DNA from 4 places in the Pseudomonas oryzihabitans genome. Region 1 is predicted to be linked to each of the others. Evidence: predicted binding sites of a transcription regulator. Region 1 holds the regulator's gene; each other region holds the start of a gene.

Region 1 (5,508 bases):
ATGAATCTGCGGACCTTCACCCTTCATCGTCTTTTCTTTTCGATTCTGTTCGATCAGCGCGGTGTGATCGTGACTGAAGCCGGTATAGCGATCGACCTGACTGGCCATCATCACCAGCTTGACGAGGTCTTTCTCGATCTGCCCGACGAGATTGACGACCCGCTTGATCACCTGACCGGTGAGATCCTGGTAGTCCTGCGCGAGGAGAATGTCGTTGAGCTTGGCCGACAGCTGCTCGGCACTGCTCTCGCTGTGGCTGAGGAAGGCGTCGACGCGCTTGGCCAGTTCGCGGAATTCGTCCGCGCCCATTTCCCGGCGCATGAATTTCTTCCAGTCGGCATGCACGGCACGGGCCTCGTCGCCGAAGTTGCCTACCAGCGGTGCGCTCTCCTCCACCAGATCCATGGTCCGGTTGGCGGCGTTCTCGGTCATCTTCACCACGTAGGAGAGACGATCGGTGGCATCGCTGATCTGGGAGACCTCTTCGCCGGCCATGCCGCGCGGATCGATCTCGAAGTTGACGATGGCATTGTGCAGCTCGCGGGTCAGCTTGCCGACTTCCTGGTAAAGACCCCGGTCACGCAGTTGATTGAGCTCATTGATAACATGCACGGCCTGGGTGAAATCGCCGCTTTCCAGGCATTTCACCAGCTCTTGGGCGTGCTGTTTTAGATTCGACTCGAAGTCGCTGAAGCTGTTGGTGCCAAGCTGATCCATAACGTCCCCGCGGCTTTCTTCAGCCGTTCACCCGCTCGAAGATCTTGTCGATCTTTTCTTTCAGCACCTGGGCGGTGAAAGGCTTGACCACATAGCCATTCACGCCGGCCTGAGCGGCTTCGATGATCTGCTCACGCTTGGCCTCGGCGGTCACCATCAGCACCGGCAGGGTCTTCAGGCGCGCGTCGGCGCGGACCTGGCGCAGCAGGTCGATGCCGGTCATGCCAGGCATGTTCCAGTCGGTGACGAGAAAATCGAAGTTGCCGCTCTGCAGCATCGGCAGTGCGGTATTGCCGTCGTCTGCTTCGGCGGTATTGGTGAATCCCAGATCGCGCAGCAAATTCTTGATGATGCGTCTCATCGTGGAAAAATCGTCCACGATGAGGATTTTCATGTTCTTGTCCAAGTCGACCTCCGTCCTAATCCGCACACACGCCACAAGGCGCGTCTAAGCAATCGTAGTAGCCTGAGTACCAGCCGGTTAACGCGAACGCCATTCCGCCAGCCGCGCCCGCAGGCGTGCCGCGCATTGACTGTGAAGTTGGCAGACACGTGACTCGCTCACACCCAGCACCTCGCCGATTTCCTTGAGGTTGAGTTCCTCGTCGTAATACAGCGAGAGCACCAGACGTTCACGCTCCGGAAGATTGGCGATGGCCTCGGCCAGGGCCTTGCGGAAGCGCTCGTCTTCCAGACCGCGACCGGGCTCGAGTTCATGCGAACCACTCTCCTCGAGCCCATGCTCACCACCCTCCATGAGGTCGTCGAAGCTGAACAGGCGACTCCCCATGGTGTCGCCAAGGATGCCGTAGTACTCATCCAGACTCAATTTAAGTTCGGCCGCGACTTCGGAATCTTTAGCGTCACGACCAGTGCGCGCTTCCACTGCCCGAATGGCGTCGGTGACCATGCGCGTGTTGCGGTGCACCGAGCGCGGCGCCCAGTCGCCCTTGCGGACCTCATCGAGCATGGCACCGCGGATGCGGATGCCGGCGTAGGTCTCGAAGCTGGCGCCCTTGCCGGCGTCGTATTTGCGCGAGGCCTCCAGCAGACCGATCATGCCGGCCTGCATCAGATCTTCGACCTGTACGCTCGCCGGCAGGCGCGCCAGGAGATGGTAGGCGATGCGTTTCACCAACGGCGCGTAGCGGTTGATGAGCTGCTCCTGCTGGGTACGTTCCGAGGTTTTGCTGTACATGCGAAGCCCGCTGGATGCTGTCATGCGTGGGTACCGATGGCTGGTTGCACAAGGCGCTCGACAAAGAACTCGAGATGGCCGCGCGGATTGGCGGGCAGCGGCCAGCCATCGACTTTCTGAGCCACCGCACGAAAGGCCAGTGAGGCCTTGGCACGCGGAAAGGCTTCGTACACGGGGCGCTGTTTCTGTACCGCTTTGCGCACCGCTTCATCGAACGGAATGGCGCCCACGTATTGCAAGGCGACATCCAGGAATCTGTCGGTCACCTTGGTCAGCTTAGCAAAGAGATTGCGGCCTTCCTGGGGTGTCAGCGCCATATTCGCCAACACCCGGAAACGGGTGACGCCATGGTCGCGATTGAGCAGCTTGATCAGGGCGTAGGCATCGGTGATGGAGGTGGGCTCATCGCACACCACGACCAGGACTTCCTGGGCGGCGCGGACGAAGCTGACCACCTGGTCGCCGATGCCGGCAGCGGTATCGACGATGAGCACGTCGAGGTTCTCGCTGATGTCGCTGAAGGCCTGGATCAGACCGGCATGCTGGGCCGGCGTCAGATTGACCATCGCCTGGGTGCCCGAGGCTGCCGGGACGATGCGGATGCCGCCCGGCCCGTGCAGCAGCACGTCGCGCAGCTCACACTCGCCGGAAATGACGTCGGCCAGGGTGCGCTTGGGCGACAGCCCGAGCAGAACGTCGATGTTGGCAAGGCCCAGGTCGGCGTCGAGCAGCATGACGCGCCGCCCGATATCGGCCAGGGCCAAGGCCAGGTTGACCGACACATTGGTCTTGCCGACACCGCCTTTACCGCCCGTGACCGCTATGACTTGGACGGGATGCATGCTACCCATTGCCTGATACCTTTGATTGAAATCCGTCACACTTTAGACCAAGTGCATTTGGCGTGCCCAGGCATGCGATGCACCACTACCGTTCGTCGGCGCTAACCGGCGCGGCGGGCATTGCTCTGATACAGGCCGGCGAACATGCCGGCCATGGTTTCTTCGCTCGGCTCTTCGGACGCCTGCAGGCTCACAGCGCGGCTCACCAGCTGGTGGCTGCGAGCCGGATGCAGATCGTCCGGGATGCGCGGACCGTCGGCGATGTAGGCCACCGGCAGGCGCTGGCTGATGGCCAGGCCCAGGGCTTCGCCGAGGCTGGCGGCCTCGTCCAGCTTGGTCAGCACGCAGCCGCTCAGGCCGCAGCGCCGATAGCTGTGATAGGCCGCCTTGAGCACCTGGCTCTGGCTGGTGACACCCAGCACCAGGTAATTGCGAATCTTCAGCTGGCGGTTCGCCAGGGCTTCGAGCTGCGCCTTGAGCGCCGGATCGTTGGCGGGCATGCCCGCGGTATCGATCAGCACCAGACGCTTGCGTGCCAGGGGCGCCAGGGCCTGCGCCAGGGACTGGCCCGGATCGACCAGGGTCACCGGTACGTCGAGGATGCGGCCCAGGGTCTTGATCTGCTCCTGGGCACCGATGCGGAAGCTGTCCATGCTGACCAGCGCCAGACTCTGGGGACCGTACTTGAGCACGTAGTTGGCGGCGAGCTTGGCCAGGGTGGTGGTCTTGCCCATTCCGGCCGGGCCGACGAAGGCGACGATGCCGCCCTCCTCCAAAATCTTGGCGTCAGTGGTCTTGGCCAGCTGGGCGAAGTTGGCCAGCAGCATGCGCCAGGCATGGCGCGGGTCCTGGATCTTGGCCACGCTGTCGAGCAGGTGGCGGGCCAGGTCGGCCGGCAGCCCCATGCGTTGCAGACGGCGCCAGAGGCCGGCCTGCTCCGGACGGGTGGACTGCACCTGCGTCCAGGCCATGGAGCCCAGCTGGACTTCCAGCAGTTCACGCAGGCCACTGAGTTCGCTGCGCATGGCTTCCAGGGCGCGGCGGTCTTCCGATGCGGCGCTGGCGGCAGCTGCCGCAGCAGCCGGTTGGGGGGCACGCGGCGGGGCGATCACCGGCTCGCGACGACTGTCGGCGGCACTGATGGCGCCGAGCAGCTGCTTGTCCTTGGGCGCGGCCGAGGGCACGCCCGGCGCGCGGATGCTGAGGTCGGCATGGGCCTGGGCGATCTTCGCATGTGTCTTGCGCAACTCCGCCTGCAGCTCCGCGTTGGGCGCAGCCGGTGCCGGAGCCTGGTAGTCCAGCGCCGCGGTCAGCTCGACCCCGCCGGCGACCCGGCGGTTGCTGAGGATGGCGGCATCCGGGCCCAGCTCGTCGCGTACCAGCTTCATGGCTTGACGCATATCGGCAGCGAAGAAACGTTTGACTTGCATGATCTAGACCTCAGCCATTCTGGCCAACGGTAGCGACGATGGTGACCTGCTTGTTGTCCGGAATTTCCTGGTAGGCCAGTACACTCATGTTCGGCGCTGCCATCCGGGCGAAGCGGGACATCATCCCGCGGATCGCACCAGCTACCAGCAGCACCACTGGCTTACCCATCATTTCCTGACGCTGCGCTGCCTCGATAAGGGAACGCTGCAGTTTTTCAGCCATGCCAGGCTCAAGGAACATACCGTCCTCGGCGCCCTGACCGGCCTTCTGCATACTACTTAGCAACATCTGTTCCAACCTTGGCTCAAGGGTGATAACAGGCAGCTCAGGCTCCATTCCTACGATGTTCTGGACGATTGCGCGGGACAACGCGACTCGTACGGCACCGGCGATGGCGGCGGGATCTTGACTCCGCGGACCGACGTTGGCGATGGCTTCGGCGATGGTGCGGATGTCGCGGACCGGTACCTGCTCCTGCAGCAGCTGCTGGAGGATCTTGAGCAGGGTCGACAGGGAGACGATGCCGGGCACCAGTTCTTCGGCCAGCTTGGGCGAACTCTTGGCCAGCACCTGCAGCAATTGCTGGACTTCTTCGTGACCAATCAGCTCGTGGGCATGCTTGAAGAGGATCTGGTTGAGGTGGGTGGCGACCACGGTACTGGCGTCCACCACGGTGTAACCCAGGGATTGGGCCTGGTCACGCTGGGTGACGTCGATCCAGACGGCTTCCAGACCGAATGCCGGATCCTTGGCGGCGACGCCATTGAGGGAGCCATAGACCTGACCGGGGTTGATCGCCAGTTCGCGGTCGGGATAGATCTCGGCCTCGGCCACGCTCACGCCCATCAACGTCAGACGATAGGCATTGGGCAGCAGGTCCAGGTTGTCGCGAATATGGACCGAGGGCATAAGAAAGCCGAGGTCCTGGGACAGCTTCTTGCGCACGCCCTTGATCCGCGCCAGCAGTTGGCCACCCTGGTTGCGATCGACCATGGGGATCAGCCGGTAGCCGACTTCCAGACCCACCATGTCCACCGGGGTCACGTCGTCCCAACCCAGCTCCTTGGCCTCGGCCGGGCGCTGCACGGGGGCCAGGTCCTGCTGCTTCTTGGCTTCGACTTCGGCGGTCTGCTTGGCCTGGCGCTGGCGCTTGTAGATCAGCCAGGCACCGGCGGCGGCACCACCGCCCAGACCAAGGAACGGCAGGTGCGGCATGCCCGGCACCAGGCCCATGGCGATGATGATGAAGGCCGATACCGCCAGCGCTTTGGGCGAGGCAAACATCTGACGATTGACTTGCTGACCCATGTCCTCGGCGGA
Region 2 (5,508 bases), 760 kb from region 1:
GGCCACGTTGACCAGGATGTCGAGACCGCCGAGGGCCTCCTTGGCCTTGCTCACCAGCTGGGTACAGAAGGCTTCGTCCTTCAGGTCACCGGGCACGCAGACCACCTTGCGCCCTTCGGCTTCCACCAGCTTCACCACTTCCTGGGCGTCAGCCTCTTCCTCGGGCAGGTAGTTGAGCACCAGATCCGCCCCTTCACGGGCATAGGCAATGGCAGTCGCCCGGCCAATTCCCGAATCCGCACCCGTGATCAGCGCCTTGCGGCCAGCCAGACGACCGAAGCCCTTGTAGCTAGTCTCGCCATGGTCGGGACGCGGCTGCATCACCTGCGCCAGGCCCGGCGCTTCCTGAGGCTGCTTGGGAAATTCCGGCTGGGGATACTGGGTAAGGGGGTTTTGCATGCTGTATTGGTTGTCGCTGGACATGACATCTCCTGAAGGGGCCAAGAAGGCGCCCGTTTGGCATCTTTTCGATGACGTTCAAGGAAATGGAGGGGCAAAGACCCGACGAGGTTCCCGCGATCAGCAGAGGATGTGTCGATACAGGCAGATTGATGCTTGGCCTTACCCCGATACGCTTCCGGCGCGATCTGACGTCCAAGGGCGGGGAGAAAGGAGAGTCCTTTCGCGTATGGGAAATCCCAGCTGCACGAAAAGCGCCGAGGTGGCCTCGCTGACCGGATGGCTGTCACGGTCTGGGGCTGGCTCTCAGCACGGGACCCAACTGAGTCTGGTGGTGGCCTCGCTCACGCCGGACTGCCTTGGCCATTGCCAAACGCTTCAGGCGTCGAGCGGCTCCAGGCGTAAGGCGACACCGGTGCGCTGCAGGGTGAGGATGTCCGCTTCGCGACAGCCAATCAGGCGGCCTTCGGCGGTGCGCAGCTGATCGTCCTCCAGCTGAGCGTACGACTGCGGCTGCTTACCGTCGCCGGCGACCATGATGTAGAGCTGACCACACAGCAACTGCCCGGCCAGACGCCCGTCGTCGAGGCCGATCAGGCGGTAACTTCGGCGGGCATCGTAGGTAAAGCGCATGGGAGCATCCATTCAGGTATTTCAGCTCAGAACGGCTCTGGCGCCCAATGTTCCCCTGGCGCCGACCTGGGCAAGGCTCGTCAGCCCCTCTGGAGCGCAGCAAGCCCGCCACTCACCGAGATGAGGGCGGGTCGACCACTGGTCGGAAGTTTGCTGAACGATCGATCAATAACGGAATTGCGCGACCAGGCCCTGGAAGGACGTCGCCAGGCGCGACAACTCCTGACTGGACGCCGCGGTCTGCTGGGCACCGGTGGCGGTCTGGGTAGACAGGTCCTGGATGTTGACCAGATTGCGGTCCACTTCGCGAGCCACCTGGGCCTGCTCTTCGGCGGCGCTGGCGATCACCAGGTTGCGCTCCTCGATGCTGGCGATCCCGTTGGTGATGCGGTCCAGGGCTTCGCCGGCACGGTTGGCGCGCTCCTGGGTATCGCCGGCCAGGGACTGGCTCTTGTGCATGGCGCTCACTGCCTCTTCGGCGCTGTCGCGCACGGCGCTCATCATGCGCTCGATCTCCCCGGTGGAGCCCTGGGTGCGATGGGCCAGGGCGCGGACCTCGTCCGCCACCACGGCGAAACCGCGACCCTGCTCGCCGGCGCGGGCGGCTTCGATGGCGGCGTTGAGCGCCAGCAGGTTGGTCTGCTCGGCGATGCCACGAATCACTTCCAGCACCTTGCCGATCTCGCGCACCTGGCCTTCCAGGGTCTGCACCTTCTGGGTGGAATCGGTGATCTCGCTGGTCATCACCGCCATGGCCTGGGCCGCCTGCTGCACCTGCTCGCGACCCTGCTGGGCCTCGCGACTGGTGTCCTGGGAAGCGGTCGAGGTGGACGCGGCGTTGCGTGCTACCTCTTCCACGGCGGCGGTCATCTGGTTGACGGCGGTGGCGGCCTGCTGCACCTCGTCGTGCTGGCGAACCTGGCCCCGGGAGGTCTCCTCGGTCACGGCATGCAGTTCCTCGGCCGCCGCGGCGAGCTGGCTGGCGGCACCGGCCATCTGCTGCACGGTGTCCTTCAGGCTGCGCTGCATGCCGCCCAGGGCCTGCAGCAGCAGGCCCGCTTCGTCACGCCGGCTGCTCTGGATCGGCAAGGTCAGATCGCCCTGGGCGACACGCTCGGCGCTGGAGACGGCCTCGCGAATCGGGGTCACGATCAGGCGGGTAATGACGATGCCCAGGGCCAGGGCGCAGAACACTGCCAGCAGGAGGCCACCACTCAGGGTCCAGAAGGCTTTGTCGTAAGTAGCACTGGCAGCCACGCCGGCTTCGTTACCCTGGCGCTTGTTGGATTCCACCATGATCTTGAAGGAGCCCATGGTCTTGCGATAGCTGGGTTGAGCCTGCTCGTTGAGCAATTGGTTGGCACCGGCCACGTCCTTGGCAGCCAGCCGCGCCAAGACAGCGTCGACGGCAGTCAGGTAGGTTTTCCAATCACCCTGGTAGGCATCGCCCGCAGCCTTTTCATCAGGTTCCAGAGGCGTGGCTCGGTAGTCGGCAAAGGGTTTTTCAGCGTCGGCCTGGTTGGAGCGCAGGGAGGCGACAATGCCGTCCTGCTCGGCCTGCGGCGCGTTGGCGTAGGCCAAAGACATCAGGCGGAAGATGTCGCGGTTGTGCGCGATCACGTTGTTCTTGGCGTCGTTTAGCAGGGTGATGGAGCGCAGATTGTTGCTCAGCACCGAACCCAGCAAGGCGTTGAGGCTGTTGAGCCCACTCATGCCGACCGCGCCTATGCCGAGAGTAATGAGCGTACAGAGACCGAAGGCTACTGCGAGTTTCTTCGCCAGTGCCAGATTGTTGAACCAGACCATTGGGAATTCCTTTCAGCGACGGGGATGCCAGCCAAATTGCACCGGATGCCCTCGCTATCGGCACCAACAGTCTGACCTTTAACCCCTCCGGTCTCTCGGCAATGGTTACTCATGCTGCCCCGGCCTGACGTCCTAGTCGCGTCCATAGAGGCGATCCAGCAGGCCGTTGGCCGCGAGGGCATCCTCCAGGTTGGCCAATTCTGGACGGGGTTGACCGAGCAGCTGATCGAATACCGCCTGGGCACCCTGGGGAACACCGGGGGCGATCGCCTCGGCCAGCACCTGACTCTCACCACTGGCCTCGTGCAGCAGCAGGCGCCCAGCAGCGAGCTCCAGGGTTCCCGTGCTGCCATCCAGCCGGATGGCCAGCCGCGGACCGCGCAGGGTGGCACTGGCCCGCAGCTGGATCGGCAGGTCGCCGGCTCGGAGCAACGCCTCGCCGGCATGATCCAGTGGCCAGCGCGCATCGCGTTCCAGACGGCAGTGTTCGACCGTCAGGGATTCACCGGTCAGCCAGGCGCTTAAGTCCAGCAGGTGCACGGCCAGGTCGCCAAAGGCGCCATAGCCCATGCGCGTCTCGTCCAGATGCGCCGGCCAGTCGCTTAGCCAGCCTTCCAGCAGACCTGGGTGGCCAGCCGTGAGCGACAGGTGGGAAAGGGTGCCGATGGCGCCAGCGCGAGCCAAATGACGCAATTGCTGTAGGGCAGGGTCGGTACGCAGATAGAAGCCGCTAAAGCAGGAGCGCCCGGCGAGTTGCGTGGCCAGCGCCGTCGCGCGCGCAGCCGAGACGGCCAGGGGCTTTTCCACGAACAGATGGCGGGCGCGGGGGAGTAGCGCGGCTACCGCTGTTTCGTGATCCTCGATGGCCGTGGTGACGAAGGCCAGATCCACCTCGGGCAACTGGGCGAAATCGTCCAGCACCGGCAGGCCATGGGGCGCGGCGAGACGCTGGGCGCGGGCAGGATCGCGTTCGCTAGCCAGGGCCACTACCCGCACGCGCGGATCGGCCAGGCTGGTGTCCAGGTAGTCCTGGGCGTGGATCTGTTCGCAACCGACGATGGCGACGCTGAGCATGACGAGGGGTCCTCCAACGGAAACTGTTCCGTTATGGACCCCACATCGGCCGCTAAGCTTCCCGGTCAGGCCGGCTGGTAGGCCTTGCCGAAGCGGTTGGCCAGGAAGGCGTCCATGTCCACCTGCTCCTGGGCAATGAAGCCGCGCTGCGGCAGCTTGCCTTCGCGGAACAGATCCAGGGCGGTGCAGATGCCGGCGGCGGTGGTGATCTGGATGGCGCTGGTCAGGCGACCGTCGCGCTCGGCGGCAAAGATCTTGCGGCTGAAAACCTCCTGCACCAGCTTGCCGCCGCGCATACCGCTGACGGTCACGAACACCAGCACCACGTCCTGCATGGTGGTGGGCACGGCACCGCGCAGGATGTTCTTGAGCTGCTCCTGGTCACCGGCCAGGCGCAGGTCCTCCAGCAGGAATTTCATCAGGTCGCGGTGACCGGGATAGCGCACGGTCTTGTAGTCCAGGGTTTCCACCTGGCCCTGCAGGGTCTCGCAGAGGGTGCCCAGGCCGCCCGAGGTGTTGAAGGCCTCGTATTCCACGCCGTCCAGGGAGAAGTGCTCCAGGCCTTCCAGCGGCTGCACCAGTTGCAGCTCGCCGTTGCGCACGGCTTCGCAAGGGTGACAGTACTCGTTGACCAGGCCGTCGACGCTCCAGGTCAGGTTGTACTTCAGGGCGTTGGTGGGAAATTCCGGTAGGGCGCCGACACGCATCTTCACCTCGCGCACACTGTCGAAACGCTTGGCCAGGGAATGGGCGGCAATACCGATGAAGCCAGGCGCCAGACCGCACTGGGGCATGAAGGCATTGCTCGCGCCCTCGGCCAGCTGGCGGATGGTCTTGGTCGCCTTGACGTCTTCGGTCAGGTCGAAATAGTGGGTGTTGGTGGCCTTGGCCGCCTGGGCGACGGGAATCGCCAGGTGATAGGGCAGGGCGTTGAGTACTACGTCCTGATCGTCCAGGGCCGCGGCCAGGGCGCTGGCGTCGGACGTGTCCAGGGTGCGGGTCTGCACGCCCAGGGCCGCGATTGCCTCCAGGGCACGCTCGTCACGATCCGCCACCGTCACCCGGTAGTCGCCACTGGCGTGCAGCAATTGCGAAATGGTGTAGCCGATGTGGCCGGCGCCGAGCAGGGTGACGTTCATGGCGGGATCCTCCGTGGTTAGAGGCTCCAGCTTAAAAAGGGGCACTGCCAGATGTGAGCGTCAGAGCGTCGAATCGTCGTGCTTTATTTGACGAAACGGCGGAGTATTCGTCGTTTCGACGAGGCTTCTCGCGGCTTACCCGAGTTGCCGCCCAAACAGGCTATCGATGTCTCCGTAGGTTGGGTTGAGACGGCCCTATCGTCGAAGCCCAACATGGTGAGCCCCGAGCCGACGTTGGGCTTCGCTGTGCTCAACCCCACCTACCGCATCGGCATGGCCGCGACTGGTGCTGTACCGGATCGGCATCACGGCTCTTTCGCTACCTACCCCGGCACCACACGCAACAGCTGACCGTCCTCACCATCGGTGAGCAGCCAGAGATTGCCGTCCGGGCCGCTGCGCACGTCGCGCAGACGCTGGTTCAATTCCTGGAACAAAAGCTCCTGCTGACCAGGCA
Region 3 (5,508 bases), 310 kb from region 1:
GCTGGCCGACTTCGGTGCCCTGCTGCTCAACCCCGTGGCCCAGGTGAAGTTCGTCCACACCGTGGCCTCGGGCTACGTCACCGGCGCCATCTTCGTGCTGGCGATCTCCAGCTACTACCTGCTCAAGGGTCGCGACATCGGCTTCGCCCGGCGCTCCTTCGCCGTGGCCGCCGCCTTCGGTACCGCCGCGGTCATCTCGGTGATCGTGCTGGGTGACGAATCCGGCTATCGCGTGGGCGAGGTCCAGAAGGTCAAGCTGGCCGCCATCGAAGCCGAGTGGAACACCGAGGAAGCCCCGGCCTCCTTCACCCTGTTCGGCATCCCCAATCAACAGGAGATGCGCACCGACTACGCGGTGAAGATCCCCTACCTGATGGGTCTGATCGCCACCCGCTCCACCACCGAACAGGTCACCGGCATCAAGGATCTGGTCAGCCAATACGAGGCCCGCGTCCGCAACGGCGCCCAGGCTTACGCCCTGCTGGAGCGACTGCGCGCCGGCGACGATTCCGCCGCCACCCGCGCCGCCTTCGACGCCCACAAGCAGGACCTGGGCTATGGCCTGCTGTTGAAGAAGTACGTCAACGATCCCGCCACGGCCACCCCCGAGCAGGTCCGCCAGGCCGCGCGGGACACCATTCCTGGCGTCGCCAGCCTGTTCTGGACCTTCCGCATCATGGTCGCCAGTGGCGTGCTGATGCTGGCGCTGTTCATCTGCGCCTTCTGGGCCTCGACCCGGCGCAACGAGCTCAAGAAGCCCTGGCTGCTGAAGTGGGCCCTGTTCAGCCTGCCGCTGCCCTGGATCGCCACCCAGACCGGCTGGTGGGTGGCCGAGCACGGCCGCCAGCCCTGGACCATCAGCGAGGTCCTGCCCACCCACCTGTCGGCCTCGACCCTGGCTCCGGCCGATCTGTGGGGCTCCATCGGCGCCCTGGTGACCTTCTACACCCTGCTCCTGATCGTGGAGATGTACCTGATGATCCGCTTCGCCCGCCTCGGCCCGAGCAGCCTGCACACCGGCCGCTACTTCCACGAACGGGCTGCCCAGGTCGGCGACGCCCTGCGCCAGGCCGCCACCGCCAAGCCCGTCGCACCGGCCAACGCCTGAGGAGACTGCCATGTTCGACTACGAAGTGCTCAAGCTCACCTGGTGGGTGCTGATCGGCGTCCTGCTGATCGGCTTTGCCCTCACCGACGGCTTCGACATGGGCGCCATGATCCTGATGCCCCTGATCGGCAAGACCGACAAGGAACGCCGCGCCGCCATCAACAGTATCGCGCCGCACTGGGACGGCAACCAGGTCTGGTTCATCACCGCCGGTGGCGCCCTCTTCGCTGCCTGGCCGATGGTCTATGCCACCGCCTTCTCCGGGCTCTATTGGGCACTGCTGCTGGTGCTCTTCGCCCTGTTCCTGCGTCCGGTGGGCTTCGACTACCGCAGCAAGCTGGACAACACCCGCTGGCGCAACGCCTGGGACTGGGGCCTGTTCACCGGCAGCCTGGTACCGGCCCTGGTGTTTGGCGTGGCCTTCGGCAATCTCTTCCAGGGCGTGCCCTTCCAACTCGACGACACCCTGAGATCCACCTACAGCGGCAGCTTTTTCGCCCTGCTCAACCCCTTCGCCCTGCTCAGCGGCGCGGTCAGCCTGGCCATGCTCTGCGCCCATGGCGGCAGCTGGCTGATGCTGCGTACCCACCACGCCCTGGGCGAGCGCGCCCGACGTGCCACCGGCCTGTGCGCCCTGCTCCACCTCGTCACCTTCGGTCTGGCCGGTGTCTGGCTGGCCTACGGCTTCGACGGCTACGTGCTGGTCAGCCAGGGCGATCCGGGCAGTGCCTTGAATCCGCTGCACAAGGTGGTGACCGCCGGCAATCCGGGCTGGTTGGCCAACTACCATACCCAGCCGCTGACCCTGCTCGCCCCGGTGCTGGCCGCGCTCGGCAGCGTCCTGGCCCTGCTCGGCAGCAGCTGGCGGCAGGCCGGCCTGGCCTTCACCGGTACGTCCCTGGCCATCGTCGGCACCCTCGCCACCGCCGGCTGCGCGCTGCTTCCCTTCGTGCTGCCGTCGAGCCTGGACCCGGCTTCCAGCCTGACCATCTGGGACGCCGTCTCCAGCCATAAGACGCTGGGCATCATGTTCGTCGCCGCGGCCATTTTCGTGCCACTCATCCTGGCCTACACCCTGTGGAGCTACGTGCGCATGTGGGGCAAGGTCGACGACCGCTTCATCGACGCCAACCCCCACGGCCTCTACTGATCACCGATCTCAAGGAGACTCCTTCATGTGGTACTTCACCTGGATCCTCGGTGTCCTGCTCGCCGCGAGCTTCGGCATCATCAACGCCCTCTGGCTGGAAAGCACCCGGGAGCTCGATGTCCATGACGATGCCGAGTGCTGAGGCCCTGCCCCGCGTCCACCCACTAGGACGGACGCTGTCCCTGCTGCTGGCGGCGCCCCTGGCGCTGCTGCTGATGATTCACCCGGGCTTGATGCTCGATGCCAGCGGGCATTACAGCCATCCGCTGCTGATGGGGGTGATGCTGGGTGTCTCCGCCGGCCTGGTCCATGGCGTCGGTTTCGTACCGCGGCTCTGGCTGTGGCGCCTGGTGTTCGGGCCGCTGGTGGGCTGGCCGTTGCTGGGGCTGGGTTACGCGCTGCTCATCAGAGCGCAGCTCGGCTGACGGAGCCTGACAAAAGCGCCCAGACTTCCCGGGCGCTTTTCTGGCTACCCGCGCCCTGCCGGGATCCACTCCTCCCCGCCCGTCGTTCAAGCCTTTAATAAGCTGACCATAAAGCTTCACCTCTAGCTGCCGACATAACCGGAATCGACCCCGCCTTCGCTGGCTCATTGCCTTGCCGCCGGCGCGCCAGCTGACCGCATCAGAGAATTCACCCATGCTCAGGAATGCCCCCCTCAGTACCAAACTCCTGCTGATCCTGCTCCTGCCCCTGGCCGGCTTCCTGGTGATCTCGGGTCTCTACACCGCCGATCGCTACGAAACGCTCAAGAACATGGAGCACACCGTGACCGCCAGTGCCACGGCCGAGCGCGTCAGTGCCTTGGTCACCAGCCTGCAGCGCGAGCGCGGTGCCAGCGGCGTGTTCCTCGGCAGTGGCGGCAAGTCGATGCAGGACAAGCTCAAGACCTTCCGCGAAGACAGCGATAAGGCCCAGAAGGACCTAAGTGCGTTGGCCACCGGTAACGACGCCGCCATCCAGACCGCCATGCGCGCCCTGGACAGCCTGCGTGACCTGCGCAGCAAGGTCGATGGCCTGGCGCTCAACAGCACCCAATCCGGCACGGCCTACACCGACCTGATCAAGGCGCTGATCGGCTACACCCATGCCCTCGAAGCGGGTGTCGATGATCCTGAGATCCTGCGCGCTCTGGGCGCCCTCAATCTCTTCGTCGAGATGAAGGAACGCGCGGGCCGCGAGCGCGTACTGCTGGGCCTGGCCTTCAACCAGAATCGCTTCGATGCCGGCCTGCTGTCGCGCTTCGCCCGCAACCTGGGCGAATTCTCCGCCTACGCCGACGCCTTCCAGCGCAAGGCTACGCCTGAATTCATCCGTCAGCTCGACGACACCTTCAAGCAGCCCAGCGCCATGGAAGTCAGCCGCCTGCAACAGCTGGCCTTCACCGTCCCCCTCGGCGATGCCCTGGGCGTCAAGCCGGAGGACTGGTTCAACCTGGCCACCCAGCGTATCGACCTGATGGGCAAGGTGGAGGCGGACCTGGGTGCCAGTGTCGGCGCCCAGGCCGAACAGGCCCGTGCCAAGGCCAGCCGGGATCTCTGGATCACCCTCGGCCTAGTACTGCTGGTCCTGGTAGCCGTCTCGGCGCTGGCCTGGGTGATCATCCGCAACATCAAGCAGGCGGTCGAGCAGGTCAACGGCACCCTCACCCGCCTGGCCACCCGCGACCTCACCGCCCGCTGCGCCTACCAGGGCAAGGACGAGTTCGGCACCATCACCGGTAATCTCAACCTGATGAGCCAGGAGCTGGGTCAGGTGATCCAGGAGATCGGCGCCGCCACCGTACAGGTCGCCACCGCCGCCGAAGAAGCCTCGGCGGTCGCCATCCAGACCAGCCAGAACGTCGCCCAGCAGCGCCTGGGCACCGATCAGGTCGCCACCGCCATCGCCGAGATGAGCGCCACGGTCAAGGACGTCGCCCGCAGCACCACCGAAGCCGCCGAAGGCTCGCGGCAGGTCGAGGCCAACACTAGCCAGGGTCGTCGTGAATTGCAGGCCACCATCGGCCTGGTGCAGGGCCTGTCGGTACAGGCCGAGCGGACCTCGGAGATCATCGCCGAGCTCAAACAGGAAAGCGACGCCATCTCCTCGGTGCTGGACGTGATCCGCGGCATCGCCGAGCAGACCAACCTACTGGCCCTCAACGCCGCCATCGAGGCCGCGCGCGCCGGCGAAGCCGGTCGTGGCTTCGCCGTGGTGGCCGACGAGGTACGCTCCCTGGCGCAGAAGACCCAGCAATCTACCGGCAGCATCCAGCAGATGATCAGCCATCTGCAGAGCGGCTCCGACCGTGCCACCCAGGCCATGCAGGAGACCCTCAGCCAGGTGCAGACCGGTGCCAGCAACGTGGTCCGCGCCGGCGAGCTGCTCGGCGAGATCGCCGAGGGCGTCACCCTCATCAACGACCGCAACATCCAGGTCGCTTCGGCCGCCGAACAGCAGAGCCAAGTCGCCGAAGAGATCAGCCGCAACGTCAACGACATCAACGATCTGGTGATCCAGGTCAGCGCTGGCGCCGAGCAGACCGCCGTCACCAGTCGAGAACTGGCGCGCCTGGCCGAGCAGCAGCAAGGCCTGGTGGGGCGCTTCCGGGTGGCGTGATCCACGGGCCGGAAACAGTCGCATGCGGCTTGCCATCCGCCTCTGTACGGTTGGAAAGCCGTCACTCTGGATGGCAACGCCGGCGATCGCTCCACTAGACTAGGGAGGGTTGTCACGTCTCAGGACCTGGCAGCGGGAACCGGCCAACCGAGGACCGGCCGCCAGACTATCTGGGAATGCCATGGACGCCTTCGCTCTCTATCTGCTGCTGAGCAGTCTCACCATCGCTAGCCCCGGTCCGGGCGTCCTGCTGACTATCAACAACGCCTTGCTCCTGCAGCTGCGGGGCGCCCTGCCGGGGATCCTCGGCGTGGTACTGGGCATGCTGGTGGTGGCCAGCCTGGCCAGCACCGCGCTCGGCGCCCTGGTCAGCGCCTCGCCCCGGGCGTTGCTGGGCCTGCAGCTGATCGGTGCCCTCTACCTGGGGTGGCTGGGCGTGAGTCGACTGCGCGCCCCTTCGCCCCAGGGCCAGGCCCCCGATCATGCTCAGCGAACAGCCAGCGCGGGAAGACGCCTCCTGCAAGGGCTGCTGGTGTCCATCACCAATCCCAAGCTTATCGTCTTCTTCATGGCGCTCTTTCCGCCCTTCATCCAGACCAGTCGGCCCGTGCTGCCGCAGATGTTGCTGCTGGTGACGACCTTCTGCGTC
Region 4 (5,508 bases), 1.9 Mb from region 1:
ACGCCGCCTTCGTCTTCCACCACGTGGTTGAGCATGCCGCGGATGCGCCGGGCGATGTTCGGGTCCATGGCCTGGATGCTCTGCTGCTTCTGGTCCTTGAGCAGGGTCAGGGGCGTGAGCTTGCCATCGTTGGCGATCACCGAGTAGGCCTGGGCCAGCTCAGCGACGTTCACCGCCAGGCTGTAACCAAAGGACATACTGGCCGTGGCGATCTGCGACCACTTGGTATGCCCGGGCAGATAACCTGCGTTCTCGCCAGGAAAGCCCAGCGACATGGGGTTGCCGAAGCCGACTCGGCTGAGTTGCTCGTAGATGGGCAGCGGGCCGATCTGCAAGGCCACCTTGCTCATGCCGATGTTGGAGGAGTTGAGCAGCACGCCAGTCATGGTCAGGACGCCGCGCCGGGCCACGTCGTGGATGGTATGACCGTCGATGGTCATCCAGCCCGGCGCCACGTCCACGGTGCTGTTCTCGTTGAATTTGCCCGAGGCCAGCGCCGCCGACATGCTGAACGGCTTGATCACCGAGCCGGGCTCGAAGGCGTCGGTCAGGGTGCGGTTGCGCATGTTGGGGATCTGCAGGGTGGCGCGGTTGTTGGGGTTGTAGGAGGGGAAGTTGGTCATCGCCAGGATCTGTCCGGTCTTGGGGTCGACCAGCACCGCGGACCCGGACTGGGCGCCGAACTTCTCCACGGCTGTCTGCAGCGCGCGGTAGGCGATGAACTGCAGGCGCAGGTCGAGGGACAGGGCCACCTCCCGACTCGGCTGCGGCTGGCGCACCACGCGGATGTTCTTGACCACCGAGCCGCGCGGATTGATCAGCACCTCGCGTACGCCGCTCCGGCCCGCCAGCCAGTCCTCGAAGCCCAGTTCCAGGCCTTCCTGGCCGTGTCCATCAATGTTGACCATGCCGATCACCTGGGCCACCAGGTCGGAGCTCGGGTAGTAGCGCTTGTATTCCTTGATCTGGCGAACGCCAGGCACGCCGAGGGCCATGATGTTCTCGCCATCGATGGGCGACAGGGCGCGGGCCAGATAGAGGAAGTGCTTTTCCGGATGCCCGAGGATCAGGTTGCGCAGCTCGGCCTCGGGCTTGTGGATGGCCTGGGCCAGGCGCCCCAGCTGGTCGGCGCTGTCCTGCATTTCCGCCGGATTGCACCAGATGGTCACCACCTCGGTGGAAACCGCCAGGGGCGCACCGTTGCGATCGGTGATCATGCCGCGGGTGACCGGGATGGGAATGTGGCGCACCGAGCGACGGTCGCCCTGATCGCCGAGGAATTCGGCGTCGAACAGCTTGAGGTAGGTGATGCGTCCGGCGACCACGCAGGTCAACAGGACCAGCACGGCGACCACGACATAGAAGCGATAGCGGGGTGCGGCCGTCATGGCGGCTCCTGCGCGAGAAGAGGGCTTGGACATGGTCACAACTGGTTACAACCATCGGGGACGCGCATGGTAACTGCTCCAGCCATCGGCCGGAAACCGCTGAGCGGTCGAGGGCGGTACACTGCACCCATGAGCGACATCCCCCTGCACGATCTTTCCACCCCTGCCGTGACCTGCGAGAGCTGTCAGGCCTGGTGCTGCCGCCAGGAAGTCCTGCTGTTCGACGATGCCGGCGTGCCCGCGCGCTTCATCGAGGAAGACTGGACCGGTACCCGCATGAGGCGTCTCGACGACGGCTGGTGCGCCGCCCTGGATCGCGAGCAGATGAACTGCAGCATCTATGAGGTAAGGCCCTGGGTCTGCCGGATCTTCGACATGGCCGGTCCCGAATGCCTGGAAGAACGTGCGGACATGAAGCGGGCGATGGAAAGCGGCGAGTTCTGAGGCATTCGCCTGAAAGGTGCACCGTCCGGGTGGTCCCATCGCGGCCATGGGCCGCTCCTACGGAGCCATCGACCGCTGTAGGAGCGGCCCATGGCCGCGAACAGCTACGTAGGGTGGCTAACGGCGCCAGCCTTGTCCACCTTGCAATGGCGCGGCCCTGTGGAAAACGCTGCGCGGTTTTCCAGGCTACAGGGGCGCTAGCGTCCTGTCGCGGCCTGGAACGCGATAGACCGTAGGTTGGGTTAAGACGGCTCTCTCGTCGAAGCCCAACGCGCGGGACCGAGCCCGCCCCGTTGGGCTTCGCTGGCGCTCAACCCAACCTACGCCGGCCCTTTGTCTAGCGCAGCTTCTGCGGCTTGTAGGCGCAATAGCCGGGTCGCGGGCCGACGCGCGGGTGGTTGCGGCAGGTGTCCGGGCGCTGGTCGTAGATGGTGCACAGCCGCGTCTTGGGATGCAGGTAGAGGCAGTCGTTGTTGGACAGCCGCACCAGGGTGAACAGCCCGGTCTTGGCGTTGAGGCGTTCGACGACGCCGTCCTTCTTGAGCCGCTTGGCGATGTCCTTGAGCGGCTCGCCCTTCTCGAATTCGTCCACTACGCCCATGCGGATCAGATCGGACAGGCGGGCTTCCACCGGCAGGGTGCAGCAACTGGACGCGCAGTCCAGGCACATGGCCTTGTCGTAGCGGATCCAGGTTTCGGTGCGATCGAGGTCGGCACCGAGAATGCGCAGTATCTGAGCCATGACTTACTCGGCGAAGGTGACCTGACCGTCGGCCAGGGAGGCGACGCGGGCCAGGGATTCGACGCGATAGCCCTGGGCGTCGAGTTCGGCGCGACCGACCTGGAAGGACTTCTCGATGACGATGCCGAGACCCATGACCTGGGCACCGGCCTGACCGATGATGGAGATCAGCGCCTTGGCCGCCTTACCGTTGGCGAGGAAGTCGTCAATGATAAGCACCCGGTCGTCGGACGACAGATGCATGGTCGAGACGGCTATGGTGCTCTCGGTCTGCTTGGTAAAGGAATAGACACTCGCGACCAGTAGATTGTCGGTAAGCGTCAGTGACTGATGCTTGCGCGCGAAGATCACCGGTACGCCCAGCTCCAGACCGGTCATCACCGCCGGGGCGATGCCCGAGGCTTCGATGGTCACGATCTTGGTGATGCCGGCATTGGCGAAGCGGCGGGCGAACTCCTGACCGATGTCCCGCATCAGCGCCGGGTCGATCTGGTGGTTGAGGAAGGCATCGACCTTGAGCACCTGCTCGGAGAGTACTTGGCCTTCGGTGCGAATCTTGGCTTTGAGGCGTTCCACGCGGACGATCCTTTAACGGCAACGCCCGGGCCTGAGTGCAGGACCGGGTCTGGGAATACGGGAGGGCGGCGATTGTGCCCTATCTTTCAAGAAAGTCGTTAGTTTGCCGACAAATCGCCTTATAGATACCCGCAACGGGTAGCGGCGTTTGCCAGCGGAAGGGCAGAGGAGCGGTCATCGATGGACGTTTTGTTGTCACCAGGGATTCGCGTGCTGAGCCGCTTCGGCTTCGCGCGCAAGTTTGCACTGCTCCTCGTGCTGTTCATTCTGCCACTCACGGTCAGCCTCTGGCTGCTCGGTGCGGATTTCCAGGCCAAGCTGGCGACGGTCAGTGGCGAACGCAGTGGTGTCCGGCTCTTGCAACGCCTGGATGTGCTGGAGGCCGAACTCAACGCCCAGCGCAACCTCACCGCACGCTGGAAGGCGATCGACACCGCTCGGCAGCCGACCCCGGCGGTGCAGGCCGCCATCGCCGCCTTGGAGGGCCGCAGTGACAGCGGGCGCGCGAGCCTCGCAGCGCTGCAGCAGCAACTGACGGCCGAGACCCTGGGCAGTGGCGTGCAGCAACGCTTCCAGGAGCTCCAGCAGGCCGTGGCCGGCCTTGACGTCAAGGATCTGCGCAACCTGGGCTGGTGGCCGGACGGCTACGACAGATTCACCGCGGCCCTGGGGGCCGTCCAGGCGTTGCGTGAGGAGATCGCCCTCGACAGCGGCCTGATCCTCGATCCCTGGCTGGAAACCTATCTGCTGATGCAGATCAGCACCACCCAGTCGGTCGAGCTGTACGAGCGACTCGGACGCCTGGCCAGTGTCGGTCAGGCCAGCGTGGTGTCCGGTCAGTTCAGCCTGCAGAGCCGACTGCAGTTGCGCGACCTGCGCGCGCGCGTTGGCGACTCCCACGAGAGCCTGACCAAGGTCGGCGCCCTGCTCAGCAGCAAGCTACCCGCCGACCTGGCCGGCTGGAAGGACGACTACCAAAAGGTCAACAGCCAGCTGGAGGCCAGCCTCAAGACCCTCGACCAGGGCATCTTCAGTGGCGAGATCACCCTCAAGCCGGAGCAGTTCGAAACCACCCTGGACGGCGTCCTGCAAGGGCTGCAGGCCTTCCGCCAGCAGACCCTCAAAAGTCTGGATCAGCGGCTGCAGTTCTATCGCGCCGATGCCGTCCACCGTTTCGGCTTCATCGTCGCCGGCTTCGGGCTGCTGCTGGTGGTGACCTGTTATCTGCTGCTGTGCATGCAGGCGGCCATCCGCGGCAGCGCGCGGGGCATCACTACCCTGGCCGAAGGCTTGCGTGACGGCGATCTGACCCGCACGGCCCAGGTGAACGGACGCGACGAGCTGGCGGAAATCGGGCGGGCACTGGACCTGGCCGTGGTGCAGCTGCGGGCCAGCCTGCAGACGGTCGATCGGGAGAGTCGCCAGGTGGGCATGGCGTCGGGTGAACTGGGACAGCAGGCCGAGGCGGCGCTGGGCGCGGTGGAAGCCCAGCGCCAGCAGATTACCCAGATCGCTACTGCGGCGACCGAGCTGGCGGCCACTGCCCAGGGCGTGGCCCGGAGTTGCGAAGAGGCCGCCGGGCGCGCCGAGCAGATGCGCGGCATCGCTCAGGTCAGCCAGCGCGATAGTCGCCAGACCACCGCCAGCATCCAGCGCCTCAATCAGCGGTTGGACGAGACCGCGGCGGCCATGGCCCAGGTCAACACCCAGGCCGGGGAGATCCAGCAGGTGGTGGACGTCATCCGTGGCATCGCCGAGCAGACCAATCTGCTGGCCCTCAACGCTGCCATCGAGGCGGCACGCGCCGGTGATCAGGGCCGAGGGTTCGCCGTGGTCGCCGACGAGGTACGTTCATTGTCGCAGCGCACCCAGGCCTCCACGGCACAGATCGCCGGCACCGTCGGCAGTCTGAGCAGCACCGTGGCCCAGGCCGTGTCGCTGATGCAGGAGGCCTGTGGTCAGGCGGCCAGCGACGCCCAGTCGGTCACCGGCCTGGGGCAGCGTCTGGAAGAGATCGCCGAATCAGTGCAGGGGGTGTCCGATACCCTGGTGCAGATCGCCACGGCGGCTGAACAGCAGGCGGTCACCGCCGATCAGGTCAGCGGCAATATCCAGCAGATCGATGGCGCCGCCGCCGAGCTGCTCGGCAATGCGCGCACGGTGCAGAGCACGGCGGTCGGCCTGGAGGCGGGCAGCCGCACCCTGGCGGCCAACACCACGCGTTTCCGCCTGGGCTAGAACGCAGAAGGGGCGCCGGTCAGGGCGCCCCTTCCACTCAAAGAACCGCTGATCAGGCCCGGGTATCGAGCAGCCGGCCCAGGATTTCCTGAGAGGCCTGCATGACCTTGGTACCGGCCA

What was found. The regulator FliA, encoded in region 1, starts transcription of late flagellar genes. The targets are predictions, from matches to a motif close to CTAAAGTTTNNNNNNNNNNNGCCGNTAA.
Region 2: a site for FliA is predicted at 2,893-2,920, ahead of APT59_RS18195 (methyl-accepting chemotaxis protein). Genes of this name have one in related genera too.
Region 3: a site for FliA is predicted at 2,792-2,819, ahead of APT59_RS13330 (methyl-accepting chemotaxis protein). Genes of this name have one in related genera too.
Region 4: a site for FliA is predicted at 3,236-3,263, ahead of APT59_RS01280 (methyl-accepting chemotaxis protein). Genes of this name have one in related genera too.

Annotation. Positions count from the first base shown of each region.
Region 1 covers NZ_CP013987.1:3,225,085-3,230,592, forward strand. The annotation lists gene APT59_RS14665 (protein phosphatase CheZ) at 1-717, opposite strand, end outside; gene APT59_RS14670 (chemotaxis response regulator CheY) at 737-1,111, opposite strand; gene fliA (RNA polymerase sigma factor FliA) at 1,199-1,939, opposite strand; gene fleN (flagellar synthesis regulator FleN) at 1,936-2,766, opposite strand; gene flhF (flagellar biosynthesis protein FlhF) at 2,859-4,187, opposite strand; gene flhA (flagellar biosynthesis protein FlhA) at 4,198-5,508, opposite strand, start outside.
Region 2 covers NZ_CP013987.1:3,989,258-3,994,765, reverse strand. The annotation lists gene APT59_RS18205 (SDR family oxidoreductase) at 1-423, opposite strand, end outside; gene APT59_RS18200 (hypothetical protein) at 778-1,032, opposite strand; gene APT59_RS18195 (methyl-accepting chemotaxis protein) at 1,198-2,838, opposite strand; gene APT59_RS18190 (Gfo/Idh/MocA family protein) at 2,971-3,912, opposite strand; gene APT59_RS18185 (saccharopine dehydrogenase family protein) at 3,978-5,051, opposite strand; gene APT59_RS18180 (PQQ-dependent sugar dehydrogenase) at 5,375-5,508, opposite strand, start outside.
Region 3 covers NZ_CP013987.1:2,913,304-2,918,811, forward strand. The annotation lists gene APT59_RS13310 (cytochrome ubiquinol oxidase subunit I) at 1-1,108, shown strand, start outside; gene cydB (cytochrome d ubiquinol oxidase subunit II) at 1,119-2,258, shown strand; gene cydX (cytochrome bd-I oxidase subunit CydX) at 2,284-2,400, shown strand; gene APT59_RS13325 (cyd operon YbgE family protein) at 2,387-2,683, shown strand; gene APT59_RS13330 (methyl-accepting chemotaxis protein) at 2,898-4,859, shown strand; gene APT59_RS13335 (LysE family translocator) at 5,041-5,508, shown strand, end outside.
Region 4 covers NZ_CP013987.1:276,230-281,737, forward strand. The annotation lists gene APT59_RS01260 (peptidoglycan D,D-transpeptidase FtsI family protein) at 1-1,388, opposite strand, end outside; gene APT59_RS01265 (YkgJ family cysteine cluster protein) at 1,518-1,832, shown strand; gene APT59_RS01270 (YkgJ family cysteine cluster protein) at 2,170-2,574, opposite strand; gene APT59_RS01275 (xanthine phosphoribosyltransferase) at 2,578-3,150, opposite strand; gene APT59_RS01280 (methyl-accepting chemotaxis protein) at 3,331-5,388, shown strand; gene APT59_RS01285 (hypothetical protein) at 5,441-5,508, opposite strand, start outside.